Regions from separate parts of the Isoptericola sp. NPDC057191 genome, predicted to be linked through region 2. Evidence: predicted binding sites of a transcription regulator. Region 2 holds the regulator's gene; the other holds the start of a gene.
The links. Region 2 encodes LexA, which represses DNA repair genes until DNA is damaged. Its sites were predicted from a motif close to TCGAACANNTGTTCGA; they were not measured.
Positions count from the first base shown of each region.

Region 1: a site for LexA is predicted at 5,027-5,042, ahead of uvrA (excinuclease ABC subunit UvrA). Genes of this name have one in related genera too.

Region 1 is NZ_JBHUWC010000147.1:8-9,190, forward strand. Features, by position in the region: gene uvrB (excinuclease ABC subunit UvrB) at 54-2,168, shown strand; gene ACFT55_RS15710 (TerC family protein) at 2,393-3,406, shown strand; gene ACFT55_RS15715 (TerC family protein) at 3,403-4,470, shown strand; gene ACFT55_RS15720 (YciI family protein) at 4,601-4,897, opposite strand; gene uvrA (excinuclease ABC subunit UvrA) at 5,072-8,107, shown strand; gene ACFT55_RS15730 (OsmC family protein) at 8,125-8,643, shown strand; gene ngcE (N-acetylglucosamine/diacetylchitobiose ABC transporter substrate-binding protein) at 8,906-9,183, shown strand, end outside.
Region 2 is NZ_JBHUWC010000026.1:11-12,343, reverse strand. Features, by position in the region: gene ACFT55_RS06150 (YbjN domain-containing protein) at 1-522, opposite strand, end outside; gene ACFT55_RS06145 (hypothetical protein) at 620-1,375, shown strand; gene miaA (tRNA (adenosine(37)-N6)-dimethylallyltransferase MiaA) at 1,416-2,459, shown strand; gene dapF (diaminopimelate epimerase) at 2,456-3,382, shown strand; gene ACFT55_RS06130 (MarR family winged helix-turn-helix transcriptional regulator) at 3,379-3,888, opposite strand; gene ACFT55_RS06125 (VOC family protein) at 3,955-4,362, shown strand; gene ACFT55_RS06120 (class I SAM-dependent methyltransferase) at 4,396-4,998, opposite strand; gene hflX (GTPase HflX) at 5,147-6,712, shown strand; gene ACFT55_RS06110 (ATP-dependent DNA helicase) at 6,800-8,866, shown strand; gene ACFT55_RS06105 (L-lactate dehydrogenase) at 8,876-9,835, shown strand; gene lexA (transcriptional repressor LexA) at 9,889-10,677, opposite strand; gene ACFT55_RS06095 (LysM peptidoglycan-binding domain-containing protein) at 10,956-11,294, shown strand; gene nrdR (transcriptional regulator NrdR) at 11,441-11,989, shown strand; gene ACFT55_RS06085 (DUF5302 domain-containing protein) at 12,124-12,309, shown strand.

The sequences.
Region 1 (9,183 bases), on a different contig from region 2:
ACCGGGCGCGCCCGCGCCCGGTGCGTGTCAGGGGGTCGCCGTACGGTGGTGGCATGCGACCTGTGACCGACCTGCAGCGTGCGGTGGCCCCCTTCGAGGTGGTGTCCGACTACCAGCCCTCGGGTGACCAGCCGACCGCGATCGCGGACCTGTCCGCGCGCGTGCGGGCGGGCGAGAAGGACGTGGTCCTCCTGGGCGCGACCGGCACGGGCAAGAGCGCGACGACGGCGTGGCTCATCGAGAAGCTGCAGCGCCCCACCCTGGTCATGGCGCCCAACAAGACGCTCGCGGCGCAGCTGGCCACGGAGTTCCGGGAGCTGCTGCCGAACAACGCCGTCGAGTACTTCGTCTCGTACTACGACTACTACCAGCCCGAGGCGTACATCGCGCAGACGGACACCTACATCGAGAAGGACTCGTCGATCAACGACGAGGTGGAGCGCCTGCGGCACTCCGCCACGTCGTCGTTGCTCACGCGACGGGACGTCGTCGTCGTCGCCTCGGTGTCGTGCATCTACGGCCTCGGCACGCCGCAGGAGTACGTGGACCGGATGGTGCGGCTCGACGTCGGGGACGTCGTCGACCGCGACGACATGCTGCGGCGCTTCGTGCAGATGCAGTACACGCGCAACGACATGGCGTTCACGCGCGGCACGTTCCGGGTCCGGGGCGACACGGTCGAGATCATCCCGGTGTACGAGGAGCTCGCCGTGCGCATCGAGATGTTCGGCGACGAGATCGAGTCGATCCAGACGCTCCACCCGCTCACCGGCGAGGTGATCCGGTCGGAGCAGAGCGTCTACCTCTTCCCGGCCACGCACTACGTGGCGGGTCCGGAGCGCATGGAGCGGGCGATCGCCGGCATCGAGGTCGAGCTCGCGGACCGCCTGGCGGAGCTGGAGCAGCAGAACAAGCTGCTGGAGGCCCAGCGGCTGCGCATGCGCACCACCTATGACATCGAGATGATGCGCCAGATCGGCACGTGCAGCGGGATCGAGAACTACTCCCGGCACATCGACGGGCGCGAGCAGGGCTCCCCGCCGAACACGCTGCTCGACTACTTCCCCGAGGACTTCCTGCTCGTCATCGACGAGTCCCACCAGACCGTGCCGCAGATCGGCGCCATGTTCGAGGGCGACATGTCGCGCAAGCGGTCGCTCGTCGAGCACGGGTTCCGGCTGCCCAGCGCGATGGACAACCGGCCCCTGCGGTGGGAGGAGTTCGTCGAGCGGATCGGCCAGACGGTCTACCTGTCCGCGACGCCGGGGGACTACGAGCTGTCGATGTCCGACGGCGTGGTCGAGCAGGTCATTCGGCCGACCGGCCTCGTCGACCCGCAGGTGATCGTCAAGCCGACCACCGGGCAGATCGACGACCTCCTGCACGAGATCCGCGAACGGGTCGACAAGGACGAGCGGGTGCTCGTCACGACGCTGACCAAGAAGATGGCCGAGGACCTCACGGACTACTTCCTGGAGAAGGACGTGCGGGTGCGGTACCTGCACTCCGAGGTGGACACGCTGCGCCGGGTGGAGCTCCTGCGCGAGCTGCGGCTGGGGGAGTACGACGTGCTCGTCGGCATCAACCTCCTGCGCGAGGGCCTCGACCTGCCCGAGGTGTCGCTGGTCGCGATCCTCGACGCGGACAAGGAGGGGTTCCTGCGCTCGGAGCGGTCCCTCATCCAGACCATCGGCCGCGCGGCCCGCAACGTCACCGGCGAGGTGCACATGTACGCGGACAAGGTGACCCCGGCGATGCGGTACGCGCTCGACGAGACCGACCGGCGCCGCGCCAAGCAGGTCGCGTACAACACCGAGCACGGGATCGACCCGCAGCCGTTGCGCAAGAAGATCGCCGACGTCACGGACATGCTCGCCCGCGAGGACATCGACACCGCCGAGCTGCTGTCCGGCGGGTACCGCAAGTCTCCCGCCACCGGCCAGGGTCGCGGGCGGGCCCCCGTGCCGGGGTCGCCGAAGGAGGGCGCGACGACGGGCAACCGCCTGGCGGGCGCTGCGGCAGGCGAGCTCGCCGAGCTGATCCAGGAGCTGAGCGACCAGATGCACGCCGCGGCGGCAGAGCTGCAGTTCGAGGTGGCGGCAAGGCTGCGCGACGAGATCGGCGGCCTGAAGAAGGAGCTCCGGCAGATGCAGGCCGCCACCGCCTGAGGCGGGCGCTGACCAGCGGGTCCGCGCTCCGGCGAGCGCGGAGGGCCGGGCCCGTGTCTCATGTAGGGTATGCGGGTTGGAGGGGAGTACCCCGCCCACGATGAGGTCGTCATCACGTCCGGCGCCGCCGCCGGACCGGCCTCTTCGGCCCGGACGCACGGCGCGCAGCCCGTCCGGGTGGGGAAGACCTCCGGTGCTCAGTGCTACGTACCGGAGGCTTGCCAGTGAACGTTCCTTTGTGGGTGTGGGTCATCACCGTCGTCGTCATCCTCGCGATGCTCGCCGTCGACTACGTCGGTCACGTGCGGACCCCGCACGCCCCGACGCTCCGTGAGTCCGCCACGTGGTCCCTCGCCTACGTCGCGGTCGCGGTGGTGTTCGGAGTCATCGTCTGGCTCGTGTGGGGCGGCGAGTACGGCGGGGAGTACTTCGCCGGGTACATCACGGAGAAGTCCCTCAGCGTCGACAACCTGTTCGTGTTCGTCCTGATCATGACGAGCTTCCGGGTGCCGCGGGAGTACCAGCAGCGGGTGCTCCTCATCGGGATCACGATCGCGCTCGTGCTGCGCACGGTCTTCATCGTCGCGGGCGCCGCGATCATCGCCAACTTCGCCTGGGTCTTCTACGTCTTCGGCGCGTTCCTCATCTGGACGGCGGTCGCCCAGGCCCGGTCGGGCACGGGGCACGACGAGGAGTGGAACGAGAACGGGGTGCTGCGCCTGACGCGGCGCCTGTTCCCAACGACGGAGACCTTCGTCGGCGACAAGATGGTGGCGAAGATCGACGGGCGGCGCTACATCACGCCGATGCTCATCGTGATGGTCGCGATCGGCAGCGCGGACCTGCTGTTCGCCGTCGACTCGATCCCCGCGATCTTCGGCCTCACGCAGGAGACCTACCTCGTGTTCGCGGCGAACGCGTTCTCGCTGCTCGGCCTGCGCCAGCTCTACTTCCTCGTCGACGGTCTGCTCGACCGGCTCGTCTACCTCAACTACGGGCTGGCCGCGATCCTCGGCTTCATCGGTGTCAAGCTGGTGATCCACGCCCTGCACACCAACGAGGTGCCGTTCGTCAACGGCGGGCAGCACGTGGAGGCGATCCCCGAGATCCCGACCACCGTGTCCCTCGCCTTCATCGTGGTGGTGCTCGCCGTCACGACGATCGCCTCCCTCGCGCGCGACCGGCGTGACCGCCAGGTCCGGGCGGCGGCGACATCCACCACCGAAGGAGATGCATGACCCACGAGCTGCCGTTCTGGTTCGAGGCGGCGTCGCTCGCGGCGCTGATCGTGCTGCTGGCCGTCGACCTCGCGATCGTGGGCCGCCGCCCACACGTGCCGAGCATGAAGGAGAGCGGCCTGTGGGTCGCGTTCTACGTCGGGCTGGCGGTGGTGTTCGGCCTGATCGTGCTGGCCGTCGGGGGCGCCGCTCCGGCGGGAGAGTTCTACGCGGGGTGGCTCACCGAGTACTCGCTGAGCGTCGACAACCTGTTCGTGTTCGTCATCATCATGTCGCGCTTCGCCGTGCCCAAGCAGCACCAGCAGATGGTGCTGATGGTCGGCATCATCATCGCGCTGGTCCTGCGCGGCGCGTTCATCCTGGCGGGCGCGGCCATCCTCGAGCAGTTCGTGTGGGTGTTCTACCTCTTCGGCGCGTTCCTCATCTACACCGCGATCAAGCTGGTCGCCGGCGACGACGAGGACGAGTACAAGGAGAACGTCGCCATCCGCATGCTGCGGCGGGTGCTGCCGCTGAGCGAGAAGTACGACGGCGGCAAGGTCCGCACGGTCGTCGACGGCAAGAAGCTGTTCACCCCGATGCTGGTCGTCTTCGTCGCGATCGGCTCGACCGACCTGCTGTTCGCGCTCGACTCGATCCCCGCGATCTTCGGCCTGACGAAGGACCCGTTCATCGTCTTCACCGCGAACATCTTCGCGCTCATGGGGCTGCGCCAGCTGTACTTCCTCCTGGGCGGCCTCCTGGAGCGGCTGGTGTACCTGCCGATCGCGCTCGCAGTCATCCTCGGGTTCATCGGCGTCAAGCTCATCCTGGAGGCGCTGCACACCAACACGCTGCCCTTCCTCAACGGAGGGGAGCCCGTCGCGTGGGCGCCCGAGATCCCGATCTGGCTGTCGCTGGTCGTCATCCTCGGGTCGATCGCGATCGCGACGGTCGCGAGCCTGGCCAAGACGCACCGGACCTCGGTCGTGTCGGCGCAGGAGGCCGGGCAGGAGGACGCCCAGGAGGTCGAGGAGGAGAGCGCCGAGCCGACGCCGTCCGGGCCGGAGGCCCCCGGCCGCTGACAGCCGCAGTCAGCCGCTGACAGCCGCTGACTGCCTGGCCGACGACCACGGAAGGCCCCGGACGGCTCGTCGTCCGGGGCCTTCCTCGGTCCTCCGGCTCTGCGGGTCGGTCAGGCCGGCGCGCAGGCCGTCAGGCCGCGAAGCCGCCGACCACGGGGACGAACTCGCGCGCCGCGCGGTGCGCGACCAGCCCCTCGCGGTGGAACGGGTCGTCGGCGAGCAGCTCCAGCGCGGCCGTGGCGTCGTCGGCCTCGACGACGAGGAGGGCCCCGCGCGGCTCGCCCTCGGGGGTGGCGGGCAGCGGGCCGGACACGTGCAGCGCGTTCCGGTCGTGCAGGCCCTGCAGGAACTCCCGGTGCTCGGGCCGGACCGCGTCGAGGCGGTCGGGGTCGGCGACGTAGACGTAGGTGACGGCGAAGACGGACATGGCCGTATCCAAGCACCCCGTGCCGTCCTGTGCGCGGTCCTGTGCGGACCCGTCCGTGCCGCGGCGACGCGCGTCGTCGTGGGACGCGCCGCTGGGGCGGGTGTGACCGGACAGACGCTCCGCAGGGCATAGAACGCCTGTACGAATGTCGGCCACGCGACGTAGGATGCCCGGGTGAGCAACCGCCTCGTCATCTCCGGCGCCCGCGAGCACAACCTGCGCAACGTCGAGCTCGACCTCCCGCGTGACGAGCTCATCGTCTTCACCGGCCTGTCGGGCTCCGGCAAGTCCTCGCTGGCATTCGACACGATCTTCGCCGAGGGGCAGCGGCGCTACGTGGAGTCGCTCTCCGCGTACGCGCGCCAGTTCCTGGGCCAGATGGACAAGCCCGACGTCGACTTCATCGAGGGGCTGTCGCCCGCCGTGTCGATCGACCAGAAGTCGACCAACCGCAACCCCCGGTCGACGGTGGGCACGATCACGGAGGTCTACGACTACCTCCGTCTGCTGTTCGCCCGGGCGGGCACGCAGCACTGCCCCGTGTGCGGTGAGCCCGTGCGCTCGCAGACCCCGCAGCAGATCGTCGACAAGCTGCTGGAGCTGCCGGAGGGCACCCGCTACCAGGTCCTCGCGCCGGTGGTGCGCGGGCGCAAGGGCGAGTACGCCGACCTCTTCGCCGAGCTGCAGACGCAGGGCTTCGCCCGCGCGCGGGTCGACGGCGAGGTGGTCCAGCTGACCAGCCCGCCCGCGCTCGAGAAGAAGCTCAAGCACGACATCGAGGTGGTCGTCGACCGGCTCGTGTCCCGCGAGGGGGTGCAACGGCGACTCACCGACTCGGTCGAGACCGCCCTGCGGCTCGCGGGCGGCCTCGTGATGGTGGAGCTCGTCGACGCCGACACCGACGACCTCGACCGGGTGCGCAAGTTCTCCGAGAAGCGGGCGTGCCCCAACGACCACCCGCTGGCGCTGGACGAGATCGAGCCCCGCACCTTCTCCTTCAACGCCCCGTACGGCGCCTGCCCGGAGTGCACGGGAATCGGCTTCCGCCTCGAGGTCGACCCCGACCTCGTCGTGCCCGACGAGGAGCGCACGCTGCGCGACGGCGCCGTCGTGCCGTGGGCGCTGACGTCGTCGGAGTACTTCGAACGGGTGCTCACCGCGCTCGCGGAGGAGATGAGCTTCTCCATGGACGTGCCGTGGCGCGCGCTGCCGCAGCGCGCCCGCGACGCGATCCTGTTCGGCCGCAACCACCAGGTGCATGTGCGCTACAAGAACCGGTGGGGGCGCGAGCGCCAGTACTCCACGGGCTTCGAGGGCGCGGTGACCTTCCTGGAGCGGCGGCACCGGGAGACCGAGTCCGACTGGTCCAAGGAGAAGTACGAGGCCTACATGCGCGAGGTCCCGTGCCCGGTGTGCTCGGGCGCGCGGCTGAAGCCCGAGGTGCTCGCGGTCACGGTCGGCGGCAAGTCGATCTGGGACGTCTGCCGGCTGCCGATCGACGAGGCCAAGCACTTCCTCGACGGCCTGGAGCTGGGGGAGCGCGAGCGGGCGATCGCGACCGAGGTGCTCAAGGAGATCCATGCGCGGCTCGGCTTCCTGGTCGACGTCGGTCTGCACTACCTCTCCCTCGAGCGCCCGGCCGGCACGCTGTCCGGCGGCGAGGCGCAGCGCATCCGCCTGGCGACCCAGATCGGGTCGGGCCTGGTCGGGGTGCTCTACGTGCTGGACGAGCCGTCCATCGGGCTGCACCAGCGCGACAACCGCCGCCTGATCGAGACCCTCACCCGGCTGCGCGACCTGGGGAACACACTGATCGTCGTGGAGCACGACGAGGACACCATCCGCGCCGCGGACTGGATCGTCGACGTCGGGCCCGGGGCGGGAGAGCACGGCGGCCGTGTCGTGCACTCGGGCGACTACGCCGGCCTGCTCGAGGCCGAGGAGTCCATGACGGGCGCCTATCTGTCCGGCCGGCGCTCGATCGCGCTGCCGGCCGAGCGTCGCGCCACGGACCCGGGTCGCGAGGTGACCGTCGTCGGCGCGCGGGAGAACAACCTGCGGGGGATCGACGTCTCGTTCCCGCTCGGCGTGCTCACCGCGGTGACCGGCGTCTCGGGCTCGGGCAAGTCGACCCTCGTGAACTCGATCCTGCACACGGTGCTCGCGAACGAGCTCAACGGCGCCCGCCAGGTCGCGGGGCGGCACACCCGGGTGACGGGGGTCGACCAGCTGGACAAGGTGGTGCACGTCGACCAGGGGCCGATCGGGCGCACGCCGCGGTCCAACCCCGCCACGTACACCGGGGTGTGGGACCGGATCCGCAAGATCTTCGCGGAGACCGAGGAGGCCAAGGTCCGTGGCTACGGTCCCGGGCGGTTCTCCTTCAACGTCAAGGGCGGCCGCTGCGAGGCGTGCGCCGGTGACGGCACGCTGAAGATCGAGATGAACTTCCTGCCGGACGTCTACGTCCCGTGCGAGGTGTGCCACGGGGCCCGGTACAACCGCGAGACGCTCGAGGTGCACTTCAAGGGCAAGACCGTGGCGGACGTCCTCGACATGCCGATCGACGAGGCCGCGGAGTTCTTCGCCGCGTTCCCGGCGATCTCGCGCTTCCTCACCACGCTGGTCGAGGTGGGGCTCGGTTACGTGCGGCTCGGGCAACCGGCCCCGACGCTCTCGGGCGGCGAGGCGCAGCGCGTCAAGCTCGCGAGCGAGCTGCAGAAGCGGTCCACGGGACGCACCATCTACGTCCTGGACGAGCCGACCACGGGCCTCCACTTCGAGGACATCCGCAAGCTGCTCGGCGTGCTGCAGTCGCTCGTCGAGAAGGGCAACACGGTCCTGGTGATCGAGCACAACCTGGACGTCATCAAGAGCGCGGACTGGGTCGTCGACATGGGCCCCGAGGGTGGCTCCGGCGGCGGCACCGTCGTCGCTCAGGGCACGCCCGAGGAGGTCGCCCGCGTCGAGGCCAGCCACACCGGGCGCTTCCTCGCGAGCATCCTCGACGAGCACCCGGCGGTACCCACGGCGTCCCGCGCCTCGGCGCGCAGCGCGGCCGCGACCTCGGCGTCCTCCGCGCCGCGGGCTCGAGCCTCGGCGAAGAGCACGGGGAAGGCCAAGGGCACCGCGACGACGGGCGCGGCCAAGGGGAAGGGCGCGAAGGAGAAGGGCGCCACGAAGCGGTCCGGAGGGCGCAGCGCGGCCTGAACCCCTACCGTGTGGGCATGGGTGCGCACCACAACTACGCCGTCACCGTCGCTTGGCCCGACACGCCCGACACGCCCGACACGCCCGGCGGTGGCGACGCGGCGACGACGTCGTACACCTCGTACTCGCGCGACCATCGGGTGCTGGTAGCAGGCAAGCCTGCGCTGGCCGGCAGTGCCGACCCGACGTTCCGCGGCGACCCGGCGCGGCACAACCCCGAGGAGCTCTTCGTCGCGAGCCTGTCCCAGTGCCACATGCTGTGGTTCCTGCACCTCGCGGCGGAGTCGGGCCTCGTCGTCCGGGAGTACGTGGACGAGACCACGGGCACGATGCGCGTGGAGTCGCGGGGCGAGGGGCAGTTCACGGACGTCACGCTGCGCCCGCGCGTCACGGTCGACGCCGGGCCGCAGGCCACCGACGAGGCCGTCGCCGGCCTGCACCACCGCGCGCACGCGCTGTGCTTCATCGCGCGATCGGTGAACTTCGCGGTCCTCGTCGAGCCCGCGCCGCTGCGGCTCTCGACGCCCGCAGCCTGACGGCGGGACCCCTTCCGACCGGGTGATCTATTCCAGTACGGTCACAGGACCGTGTTGCCTGTTGACGTGGCGACGCCGCGTGAATATTTTCCACTCCATCGCTCCGATGGAGGAGAGATATTTCCGTGAGCGTCGCGACCCCCGCACGCTCGCAGACGCGCGAGACGAGGAGGTCGGCGCAAGCAGCCCCGCGCGGGGCAGGGCAGGCACCGGTTGACGGGGCGTCGCGAGGCGCAACCTGACACGAAGGGCATCTACGAGGATGACCAGCAACATCACCACCAGCAACGACACCACTCCCGAGCCCAGCCGTCGGTCCGTTCTCCGGGCCGTCATGTTCACGGCCGCCGCGGTCCCGTTCGGCCTGCCCCTGGCGGCATGCGCCACGGGCGGCGGCAGCAACGACGACGAGAAGTCGGCGTCGCCGACGGGCAACGCCGACCCGAAGAACCCGTTCGGCATGGCGGAGAACACGACGGTCGACGCCGTGATCTTCGACGGCGGCTACGGCGTCGACTACGTCGAGTTCGCCGGCAAGGT
Region 2 (12,333 bases):
CGACCCCGTGCTGAGGCCGCACTGCAGGAGCTGGTCGAGCTGCGCCTCGCCGACCGCGCTGCCCACGTCCACGGTCACCTCGGCGCACACCACGACAGAACCGTCGTCGCGCACGCGGACGTACGTCTTGGGCCAGATCCGCTCGGCGTTCCACTCGTTGCAGAGCTCGAGGATCTCGCCGAGGCGGTCGATGCTGAGGTCGCGGTGCCACTGGCCGCGGACCTGCAGCACCTCGGCACGCTCGCCCAGGACGAGGAAGTAGAAGAGCCACCCGTGCCACAGGCCGCCGACGTCGCCGTCCGAGTCGACGAAATAGGAGAAACCGGACCTCTCCATCCAGTCCGTGACGCGATCTCGCGACAGCGGCGACAACGCGTCGTCCGGGCCGCCGACCTGGCCGGCGAGCAGGCCCTCGATGCGCTCGTGGAGATCGTCGTCGCGCAGGTCGTCCGCGAGCTCGTCGTCCGGGCCGACGGAGGTCGGCCGGATCTTGCTTGCCCGGCGTGAACCGAAGAACCTCACCCGTCCACGCTACACGGCGTCGGCCGCGCGGCGACGGCGGAGCCCGGCCAGCCGGCGGACCAGGCCGCGTGGCCCCGGCCGACGGTAGGTTGGTCGGGTGCCTGCCCGCGCCGTGGTCCTGCCCGCAACACCCCTGCTCGTGACCGGTGCGGGCGGGACGGTCGACCGGCTGACGGTCGTCCGCGGCGTGGTCGACGCGGCGCTGGACAGGTTCCTCGCTGATGCCCTCCCGGCGGACACGGGTGACGGACCTCTCGTGGTCCTCGCCCCGGTCCCGCGGGGCGCGCCCGCCCGCACGGCCATCCTGCGCCCGTCGCTCGCCGGTGCCGGCATCGCCGACCGCTGGGTGCCCGCGGTCGCGGCCTGGCCGCCCGCCCCCGCCGACGCCGCGCACGTGCCCGCCTCGGTCGTCCTGCTGGCTCTCGGCGCAGCACTCGGGCGGGCCGGCGTGCGGGACGTCGACGTCCGGGTGGTCGAGGTCGCCGCGGACGGGCCGGACGGCGACGCCGCGGCCGCGCTCCGCGGAGCGCGGGGGGTCGTGGTCGCCGGCGGCCTGGCCCCCGGCGCCCCAGGCGCCCCCGGTGCCCCCGGTGCCGCGGCGGCCACCGCCTCGCCGCTCGTGGACCCTGTCGTGGACCCGGTCGTGGACCCGGTCGTCGCGGCAGCGCTCGACACGGCGGCCGCGCCGGACGGCTGGGCCTGGCAGGTCACCAGAACCCCCGGTGGGCACGAGCACCTGCCCGCCGCCTACTCGGTCGCCGAGGGCGTGCGCACCGTGCGGGCAGTCGCCGCAGCGACCCCTGCCGGCGCTGTCGCCGACGCCCCCGTCGCGAGCCCCGTCGTGCGCGAGTGACCGACGTCCGACGCCCGACCAGGCGGGCTAGGGTCGACGCGTGAGTGCACCACCCGCGCCGACCCCCTCGGGCGCTCCCGTGATCGTGGCCGTCGTCGGCCCGACGGCCACCGGCAAGTCCGACCTGGCCCTCGACCTGGCGCAGGCGCTGTCGCCGGGCGGTGCGGCGGACCTGCGCGGCGCGGCGGACGCCGAGATCGTGAACGCCGACGCGTTCCAGCTCTACCGCGGCATGGACGTGGGCACGGCGAAGGTGCCGGTCGCCGAACGCCGGGGGATCGTGCACCACCAGCTCGACGTGCTCGACCCGCACGACGACGCCTCCGTCGCGCGGTACCAGCAGGCCGCCCGCGCCGACCTGGACGACATCACCGCCCGTCGGGCCCGCGCCGTCGTCGTGGGCGGGTCCGGCCTCTACGTGCGCGCGCTGCTCGACCACATGGACTTCCCGGGCACCGACGCAGGCGTGCGTGCCCGGCTCGAGGAGCGCGCCGAGCGTGAGGGACGACGGGCCCTGCACGACGAGCTCGCCAACCTCGACCCCGGCGCCGCGACGTCGATCGGCCCGCACAACACGCGCCGGATCGTCCGCGCCCTCGAGGTCATCGAGCTCACCGGGCGCCCGTACACGGCCAACCTGCCCCGTCAGGAGCACGTCCGCCCTGCCGTCCAGATCGGGCTGGACTGCGACCGCGCCGTGCTCGACGCCCGGGTGGCGCACCGGGTCGAGCGGATGTGGGACCAGGGGCTCGTCGACGAGGTCCGCGGCCTCGCGTCCCCGGAGCAGGGCGGCACCGGCGCGGGGCTGGGCACGACGGCGGCACGCGCCGTCGGGTACGCCGAGCTGCTGGCGTGCTGGCGCGGAGAGCTCACCCTCGACGCCGCTCGTGACGCCGTCGTCGCGAACACCCGGCGCCTGGCCCGCAAGCAGATGGGCTGGTTCGGTCGCGACCCGCGGGTGCGGTGGCTCGACGCCGGCTCGCCCGACCTGGTGACCGAGGCGCTCGCGGTGGTCCGCGCGGCCGAGGCCGGCTCGCTGCCCGAGCCCGGGGCCGGGGCCGTGCGCCGTAGTCTGGGCTCATGACGTTGCGCTTCACCAAGGGTCACGGCACCCAGAACGACTTCGTGCTGGTCGCCGACACCCGGGGAGACCTCGAGCTGACCCCGGAGCACGTGCGGCGCCTCACGGACCGCCGCGGCGGGATCGGCGGTGACGGCGTCATCCGGCTCACCCCCACCGCGGCCGTCGCGCGCGCGGGTGAACCGGTCGCCGACGCGGTCCTCGCGGAGGAGCCGGCCGCGATCTGGTTCATGGACTACCGCAACGCCGACGGGTCCGTCGCGGAGATGTGCGGCAACGGCGTGCGCGTGTTCACGGCGTTCGCGGAGGAGCTCGGTCTCGCGGACCTGGCCGCCGGCGAGGAGCTGGCGCTCGGTACGCGCGCCGGGGTGCGCCGCGTCCGCAAGGAGCCCGGCGGCTGGTACGCGGTCGACATGGGGGCCTGGACGCTGCCCGGCGGGGACGAGGCCGCGGCCCGCGGTGCCGACGCCGCCGTCCTGGTCCGCGGCTGGTCCGCCGGCCGGCCCGCGCTGAGCGTCGACCTGGGCAACCCGCACACGGTGGTCGCCCTCGCGCGTACCGAGGAGCTCGAGGACGCCGACCTCACCCGCGCCCCCGAGGTCGACCCGCTGCCGCCGGAGGGCACCAACGTGGAGCTCGTGGTGCCGCTCCCCGAGGCGGTGGACCCCGACGGGCGTCCCGTCGGGCGGCTGCGGATGCGCGTGCACGAGCGCGGGGTGGGGGAGACCCGGTCGTGCGGTACCGGTGCGTGCGCCGCCGCCCTCGCGGTGCGCACCTGGGCCCAGGCCGGGGCCACCGACCCGGTGCCCGACGTCTGGGAGGTGGAGGTGCCCGGCGGCCTCGTGCGCGTCCGTCTGCTCGCGGGTGGGCACGTGGAGCTCGCGGGGCCCGCGGAGCTCGTCTTCTCCGGCGAGACCGAGCTCTAGGCGCCCGTCGAGGGCCGACCCTCAGTCTCCCGAGGAGACGCGCCCGGGGCGAGGGCGCCCCGGTCGTCGGCGGTGTCCAGGTCTCCGTGGACGCGCAGCAGCAGGCCGTGCAGCACCTCGCGCTCCTCGGGCGTCAACGCGGCGAGGACCTCGTCCTGGACGGCGGCGGCGTCCTGACGCAGGCCGCCGAGGAGCGTCCGGCCCGGCGCGGTGAGCGCGAGGACCATGCGGCGCCGGTCGGCGGGGTCGCGCTCGCGGCTGACCAGGTCCCGCTCCGCGAGCTCGTCCACGACCTTCGTCACGTCGCTGGCATGGATGCCGAAGCGCGCGCCGACGTCGCGCTGGGACTGCGGCCCGAAGTCGTCGAGCGCCGCCAGCACCGCCAGGTGCCACAGCCGCAGCCCGCGCGCCCCCAGGCGGTCCGCCAGGCGGGCGCGGGCGCGCTTGCCGGTCTGCGCGAGGAGGTAGGTGCTCAGGCCGGTGAGGGTCGGCGGGGTCCGTGTCACGACGACCTATTGTAGGGTGCGCACCAATAGTGAGTCACCACCTATGATCGGAGAACCGTGGACGCGATGCATCCCCGACTGCTCGTGCGCCGCTTCGCCGCGTGCTTCCGCTTCTACGACGCGGTCCTGCCGCCGCTCACCGGCGCCCGGCTCGTCCGCGGCACGCACGAGGGCCCCTACGCGAGCTGGGACATCGGCTCCGAGGGGGCGGTGATGCTCCTGGACCGAACGGCGATGGCGTCGATCACGGGGACGGCCGAGCAGCCGGCGGAGCTCCCGGCTGGTCTCCCGCCGCACGACGCGGCGATGCTGGTCAGCCGGGTCGACGACGTCGCCGCGGGCTACGCGCTGTGCCTGGCCCACGGCGCCTCCCCGGTCGCGCCGCCGGCCCCGCGCCCCCAGTGGGGTCCGACGATGCGGACGGCGCACGTGCGCGACCCCGACGGGAACCTGTGGGAGCTCCAGAGCTACTGAGCTACTGAGCCGACGGGTGGGCGGTCCGTCCCGTCACGCGACCCGCAGGACGCGGAACCCCTTCGAGGAGGCCGCGCGCTCGACGTCGCGGCCCAGCTCGGTCTCGATCCAGCGGGCGAGGGAGTCCGAGCCCAGGTTCTTCTGCACCACCAGCCAGGCTGCCGCGTCCGGCCCGAGGCGTGGCAGCCAGGCCCGCAGGAGGTCGTGCAGCACCGCCTTGCCCACGCGGATCGGCGGGTTCGACCAGATCGCGGCGAACCGGACGTCGTCGGGGACCTCCTCGGCGCGCACGGCCCGGAGGTTGTCCAGGCCGAGACGGGTCGCCGTCGAGCGCAGCAGGTCGAGGGCTCGCTCGTTGACGTCCACCGCCCAGACGGTTGCCTCCGGCGACATGAGCGCCATCGTGAGGGCCACGGGACCCCAGCCGCAGCCCAGGTCGAGCAGGTCGCCGGTCGCCGGGGCGGGTGGCACCTCGCGCAGCAGCACCTGGGTGCCCTTGTCGATGCCGCCGGGGGAGAAGACGCCGCTCGCGACATCCACCTCCACGTCCTGGCCCGCCAGCCGGACGACGGCGCGACGGCGCTCCGCGGCCGACGCGGGACGGGCGGTGAAGTAGTGGTCGGGCTGCTCGGTCACCCGCCGATCCTAGGTCGCCGACGCGGCGCCGGGGCGGCCTCGACCGGCCGGGAGCGACGAAAATCTCTGCACCGGGACGATCTCACGTGGGACCCTTGTTGAAGACGTACGACGGCTCGACCGTCGATCCCGACCCGAGAGGCACACCTTGACCCACACCCCGACCAACCCCGACACCCCGCAGGCCGACGAGACCGGCGGCGACGAGACGTCGGCTGCCGAGCGTCGCGCGGCGGAGCGCGACGCCCAGGCGATCGCGCAGGACGTCGTGGCGCGGGTGCTCGCTCGGGCCGGGACGGCGCGCGCCGAGGGCGCCACGGTGCACACCACCCACGACGGCGACCAGCTCGACCTCCAGGAGCGCATCTCGCTGCGACGCGTCGCCGGGCTCTCCACGGAGCTCGAGGACGTCACCGAGGTCGAGTACCGGCAGCTGCGCCTGGAGCGCGTCGTGCTCGTCGGCATGTACTCCGGCGGTGAGGCCGCGGCCCGGGAGGCGGAGGTCTCCCTTCGCGAGCTCGCCGCCCTGGCGGAGACCGCCGGCTCCCAGGTCCTCGACGGGCTGCTGCAGCGCCGGCAGAAGCCGGACCCCGGCACCTACCTCGGTTCGGGCAAGGCCGCGGAGCTGGCCGACATGGTCGCCACGGTGGGCGCCGACACCGTCGTCGCCGACACGGAGCTCGCGCCCTCCCAGCGTCGCGCGCTCGAGGACATCGTCAAGGTCAAGGTCGTCGACCGGACCGCGCTCATCCTCGACATCTTCGCCCAACACGCCAAGTCCCGGGAGGGCAAGGCCCAGGTCGAGCTCGCCCAGCTCGAGTACCTCCTCCCGCGCCTGCGCGGCTGGGGTGACTCGATGTCCCGCCAGGCAGGTGGCCAGGTGGGCGGTCAGGGCGCCGGCATGGGATCTCGCGGTCCCGGCGAGACGAAGATCGAGCTGGACCGTCGCCGCATCCGCAACCGCATGGCCAAGCTGCGCCGCGAGATCGACGCGATGGCCCCGGGTCGCGAGACGAAGCGGCTCGACCGCAAGCGGCACGGTGTGCCGAACGTGGCGATCGCCGGCTACACGAACGCGGGCAAGTCGTCGCTCCTGAACGCGATGACGGACGCCGGCGTCCTCGTGGAGAACGCCCTGTTCGCCACGCTGGACCCGACGGTGCGCAAGGCGCGGACCGAGGACGGCCGGCCGTACACGCTCACCGACACCGTCGGCTTCGTGCGGCACCTGCCCCACCAGCTCGTCGAGGCGTTCCGGTCCACCCTCGAGGAGGTGGGCGACGCCGCGCTGCTCCTGCACGTGGTCGACGCCTCGCACCCCGACCCCGAGGGCCAGATCGCGGCCGTGCGCGAGGTGCTCGCCGAGATCCCCGGCATCGCCGACGTGCGCGAGGTCGTCGTGCTGAACAAGGCCGACGTCGCCGACCCGGCCGTGGTGGGCCGCGTGCAGCGGCGCGAGCGGCACAGCGTCGTCGTGTCCGCGCACTCGGGCGAGGGCATGGCGGAGCTGCGGGAGCTCGTGGCCGCGGAGCTGCCCCAGCCGCAGGTGGAGATCGACCTCGTGGTCCCGTACTCCCGCGGCGACCTGGTGCACCGTGCGCACGAGACCGGCGGCTCCGTGGCGGAGGAGCACCTCGCCGAGGGCACGCGCCTGCGTGGCCGCGTCGACGAGAGCCTGGCCGCAGAGCTGCGCAGCGTCGCCGTCGCGGGCTGACGCCGCCGGTCGCCGGGTCCGCCCGGCGGCCGTGCGGGCCGGGGCGGGCGGCGCCCCGGGGTGGGCGGCCCGCCCTAGGATCGTCGGGTGACCTCCGCCGACACCCCCGACGCCCAGCAGCTCCTCGACCTGGCGGTGGGAGCCCTCGGCGGCGGACGGCGCGAGGGGCAGCACCAGATGGCGGCCGCGGTCGCGGAGTCCGTCGACGGAGGGCGCCACCTCCTCGTCCAGGCCGGGACCGGCACGGGCAAGTCGCTCGCCTACCTCGTCCCCGCCGTGCGGCACGCCGTCGTCGACGGCAAGCGCGTCATCGTCTCGACCGCCACGCTGGCGCTCCAGCGGCAGGTCGTGACGCGCGACCTGCCGCTGGTGGCCGAGACGGTGGGCCCCAGGCTCCCGCGCGCGCCGAAGGTCGCCCTGCTCAAGGGGTGGCACAACTACCTGTGCAAGCACAAGGTCACCGGGGGCTACCCGGTCGAGGGCGCCACCCTCTTCGACCTCCCGGCCGACCCGGGCCCGGGGGAGGGCGCCGGGGCGGAGCAGCACCCCGCGCCGTCCGGCGGCCGTGGCCGGGGCGGGCGCGCCGACGACGCCACCAGCCTCGCCGACCAGGTCCGCCGGCTGCACGCCTGGGCCGAGGAGACCGAGACGGGCGACCGCGACGACCTCGTCCCCGGCGTCCCCGACCGCGCCTGGCGACAGGTGTCGGTCACCGCGCTGGAGTGCCTCGGCAACCGCTGCCCCCTGCTGGCCGAGTGCTTCCCCGAGCGCGCTCGCGCCGCCGCACGCGACGCCGACGTCGTCGTGACGAACCACGCCATGCTGGGCATCGCCGTGTCGGGGAGCCCGGGCGTCCTGCCCGAGCACGACGCCGTCGTCGTCGACGAGGCGCACGAGCTGGCGGAGCGGGTGACCGCCGCGGCCACCGTGGACCTGTCGCTGACGGTCGTGGAGCACGCCGCGCGCCTCGCGCGCCGGCACGGCGGCACCGAGACGTCGGCGCTGGACGCGGCGTCGCAGCAGCTCGGGAGCCTGCTCGCGACGGCACCGGCGGAACGCTTCCCGCAGGGCCTGCCCGACGACCTGCGGTCCGCCGTGGCCGCCGTGCGCGACGCCGCGCGCGAGCTCCTCACGCGGCTCAAGCCGCAGGGGGAGCCCCAGGCGAAGGACAAGGGCGCGCCGGACGCCGGCACGAAGATGGCGCAGTCCGCCGTGCTCCAGCTGTTCGAGGTCGCCGAACGCATGGCGGCCGAGGACACGACGGCCGACGTCCTGTGGTGCTCGCGACCGCCCGAGAACGCCCCCTGGGCCGGTGACGGCGTCACCCGGCTGCACGCCGCCCCGCTCGCGGTGGCGGGCCTCATCCGCACCCACCTGCTCGGGGAGGCGACCGGCGTCTTCACCTCCGCCACGCTGGCACTGGGCGGCACGTTCGACCCGGTCGCGCGGTCCCTCGGCCTCGCCGGCTCGGACGGCACGCACGACACGCCGGACTGGACCGGGCTCGACGTCGGCAGTCCGTTCGACTACCCGCGCCAGGGCATCCTCTACGTGGCCCGGCACCTGCCGGCGCCCGGTCGTGAACCGACCACCGACGCCCAGCTCGACGAGATCGCCGGCCTGATCGAGGCAGCGGGAGGACGCACCCTCGGTCTGTTCTCGTCGCGGCGCGCCGCGCTCGCGGCGGCGGAGGCGATGCGCGAGCGGCTCGAGGTGCCCGTCCTGTGCCAGGGGGACGACCAGCTGCCCACCCTGGTGCGGCAGTTCGCCGACGACCCGGCGACGTGCCTCTTCGGCACGCTCTCGCTGTGGCAGGGCGTGGACGTACCGGGCCCGAGCTGCCAGCTCGTGCTCATCGACCGCATCCCCTTCCCGCGTCCGGACGACCCGGTGAAGGCGGCGCGCGCCCGGTCGGTGGAGCAGGCGGGCGGCAACGGGTTCATGCAGGTCTCCGCCACGCACGCGGCACTCCTGCTGGCGCAGGGGGCCGGGCGGTTGGTCCGCACCGGCGAGGACCGCGGCGTCGTCGCTGTGCTGGACCCGCGCCTCGCGACCGCCCGCTACGGGTCGTTCCTCACCCGGTCCATGCCGGACTTCTGGCCGACGACGGACGGCGAGCTGGTCCGCGCTGCGCTGCGGCGGCTCGACACCTAGCCTGGGGCCGTGGAGAGCACTCGCAGCACGACCAAGCTCGCGATCGTCGGCGCCGGGGCGGTGGGTTCCACGCTCGCGTACGCCGCGCTCGCCCGTGGCGCGGCGCGGTCCGTGGCCCTGATGGACGTCAACCGCGCCAAGGTGGAGGCCGAGGCGCTGGACCTCCGGCACGGCGGCATGTTCATCCCTCAGGCCGAGATCGAGGGTTCCGACGACATCGAGGTGTGCCGCGGGGCCGACGTCGTGGCGGTCACGGCCGGGGCGAAGCAGAAGCCCGGCCAGAGCCGCCTGGACCTGGCCGAGGCGACCGTGGGCCTCACGAAGAAGATCCTGCCGCAGCTGCTGGAGGTGGCGCCGGACGCGATCTACCTCATGGTGACCAACCCCGTCGACGTGGTCACCTACGCCGCCCAGGAGGTCAGCGGTCTGCCCCGGGAGCGGGTCTTCGGCAGCGGCACGGTGCTCGACTCGTCCCGGCTGCGCGACGCCCTCGCCCGGCACTGCGGCGTCGCCGTCGGGAACGTGCACGCGAACATCGCGGGCGAGCACGGAGACTCGGAGATCGTGCTGTGGAGCTCGGCGTCGATCGCCGGGGTGCCGCTTCTCGACTGGCGTCCCTTCCGGGGACGCCCGCCGCTCGACGAGACTGCCCGCAGCCAGATCGCCACCGACGTGGTCGAGTCCGCCTACCGGGTCATCGCGGGCAAGGGCGCCACCAACTACGCCGTCGGCCTGGCCGCCACCCGCATCATCGAGGCGGTCCTCAACGACGAGCACCGCGTGATGAACGTGTCCTCGCGACTCGACGGGTTCTACGGGATCAGCGACGTCTGCCTGTCCGTGCCGTCACTCGTGGACCGGCGCGGCGTGGCTGAGACGATCGACACCCCGCTGTCCGACGACGAGGTGGCAGGCCTGCGGGCGTCGGCCGAGGGGATGCGCGAGGTGCAGCGCCGGCTCGGCCTCTGACGGTCCGCGCCACCCGGCGACCTGGTGCCGCACCGGCGGGCGGGTGAGCGCCCTCAGAGGCTGCGGAGCACCGCCACGACGCGTCCCAGCACCTGGGCCTCGTCCCCCGGGATCGGGGAGTAGGCGCTGTTCTGCGGCATGAGCCAGGTGTGCCCGCCGGTCTGCTTGAAGGTCTTGACCGTGGCCTCACCGTCGATCATCGCCGCGACGACCTCGCCGTTCTCCGCGACCGGCTGGCTGCGCACCACGACCCAGTCGCCGTCGCAGATGGCCGCCTCGACCATCGAGTCGCCGGCGACCTTCAGCAGGAACAGGTCACCGTCGCCCACGATCTGTCGAGGGAGCGGGAACACGTCCTCGACGACCTGCTCGGCGAGGATCGGGCCGCCGGCCGCGATCCGCCCCACGAGCGGGACGTAGGACGGCGCCCCCGCGGCCTCTGCGTCGGAGCCGGCGACCGACCCGGCGACGAAGCCGGACGTCCGGGGAGCGGGCTCGTGCCCCGCAGCCTCCGCCGCCGGCGACTCCGGGTCGACGACCTCGATCGCACGCGGCCGGTTCGGGTCGCGGCGGAGGTAGCCCTTGCGCTCGAGCGTCGTGAGCTGGTGCTTGACCGAGGAGGGGCTCGCCAGGCCGACGGCCTCGCCGATCTCCCGCATCGTCGGCGGGTATCCGCGGTCCTCGACGGAGCGCCGGATCGTCTCCAGCACCCGCCGCTGGCGCGGCGTGAGGCGGTCGGCCGAGGGGGCGAGCTCGCTCACCGACGCCAGGGCGACCGGGGGTGCCGCCGGGGCGTCCTCGCGGGTCTCCGCCTGCGCCCGCCACGGCGCAGCAGCCGTCATGGACGCCGGGGCCTGGTCCCGTCCGCTGGTCATCGCGTTCTCCGTCCTGCAGGGGCGCGGCCCGTGGGCGGGCCGATGAAATCCGACAAACCTTCCATCGCGCTGCTGGTCACTCTAGGCCAGTTCGGGCGGGACATCAAACATCTGTTCGATCAGGTCTCGACCGTGTCGCCGGGGCGTGGTACACCTAGTACAGCAGTTCGACGTACAGGTGTTCGACGAACGGATGTTCGACGGGCCGCCGCGGCGGCGACACGACGCGTACCGGAGGTAGGACGATGCAGAACCCGCGCAGCACCACGGACGCACCGGGGTTCCTCGGGCTCGGCGGGCTTCGACTCACCCGCCGGGGCCGCGCGGTGATCGCGGTCCTGGTCCTCCTGGTCCTCGTCGGCGCAGGGCTCGTCGGGCAGCGCGCGGTGGCCGAGTCGCCGGGCTCGGGCGTGGAGGTGCGGCTGCACACCGTCGCGCCGGGGGAGACGCTCTGGCAGTACGCGCAGTCGGTGCGCGACTCAGGCGAGGACCTGCGCGACGTGGTCGCCGACCTGCGCGAGCTCAACGGCCTGACGACGGCCGAGCTGCAGACCGGACAGGTCGTGCTCCTCCCGCAGGACTGAACCCCCGCGCTGGTGCGGTGGTGGACGGCGGTGCGGACGGGTCCGCCGCGATGGGAGGATAGACCCTGCTTGCGCCCTGCGCGGCCCGCCGCTTACGTTGTCGGGCAGCCGGGCGCCGGTCCGGAGCCGAGCGCAGGAGACCAGCGATGCACTGCCCGTTCTGCCGCCATGCGGACTCGCGAGTCATCGACTCGCGCACCTCCGACGACGGTTCGTCCATCCGCCGACGGCGGCAGTGCCCGGCGTGCCAGCGTCGCTTCACGACGATCGAGACGGCGAGCCTCTCGGTCGCCAAGCGATCGGGCGTGACCGAGCCGTTCAGCCGCGACAAGGTCGTCGCCGGGGTGCGCAAGGCGTGCCAGGGCCGCCCCGTGAGCTCCGACGACCTGGCCCTGCTGGCCCAGCGCGTCGAGGAGACGTTGCGCGGGTCGGGCCGCCCGGAGATCGAGGCCAACGAGGTGGGGCTCGCGATCCTGGGGCCGCTGCGGGAGCTGGACGAGGTGGCGTACCTGCGGTTCGCCAGCGTCTACCAGTCGTTCGAGTCCCTGGAGGACTTCGAGAGCGCGATCACGTCCCTGCGGGCCGAGCGTGAGGCGCGGGCCGACGATGACGGGGAGCCCGCTTCGGCGGATGCCGCGGACGCCGCGGGCGATGCTGCGGAGCCCGCGGCTGCGGGGCGCGACGCCTCGCGCTGAGATCGACCGCTTCGCCCGCTCCGGGCGAAATGCCCTGGCGCCGCGCCTGGCTTTGGCGCATGCTGGACGGCACCAGGTGCTGCGCGGAACTCCGTGCCGGCACGTCCACCCCGACGAACGACGAGGTGACCGTGATGACGACGGACGACTCCAAGGCGGCCAAGCCCTCCGAGGACACGAAGGCGCGCTTCCGGGAGGCTCTGGAGCGCAAGAACGCCGCGAGCCACCCCACCGCAGGCAAGGACGCGAACACGGGGCAGGTGCACGGCTCCGAGACCTCGGGACCGGTGCAGAAGATGTTCCGCCGCAAGTCCGGCTGACCGGACGCGGGCGTACGACGACGC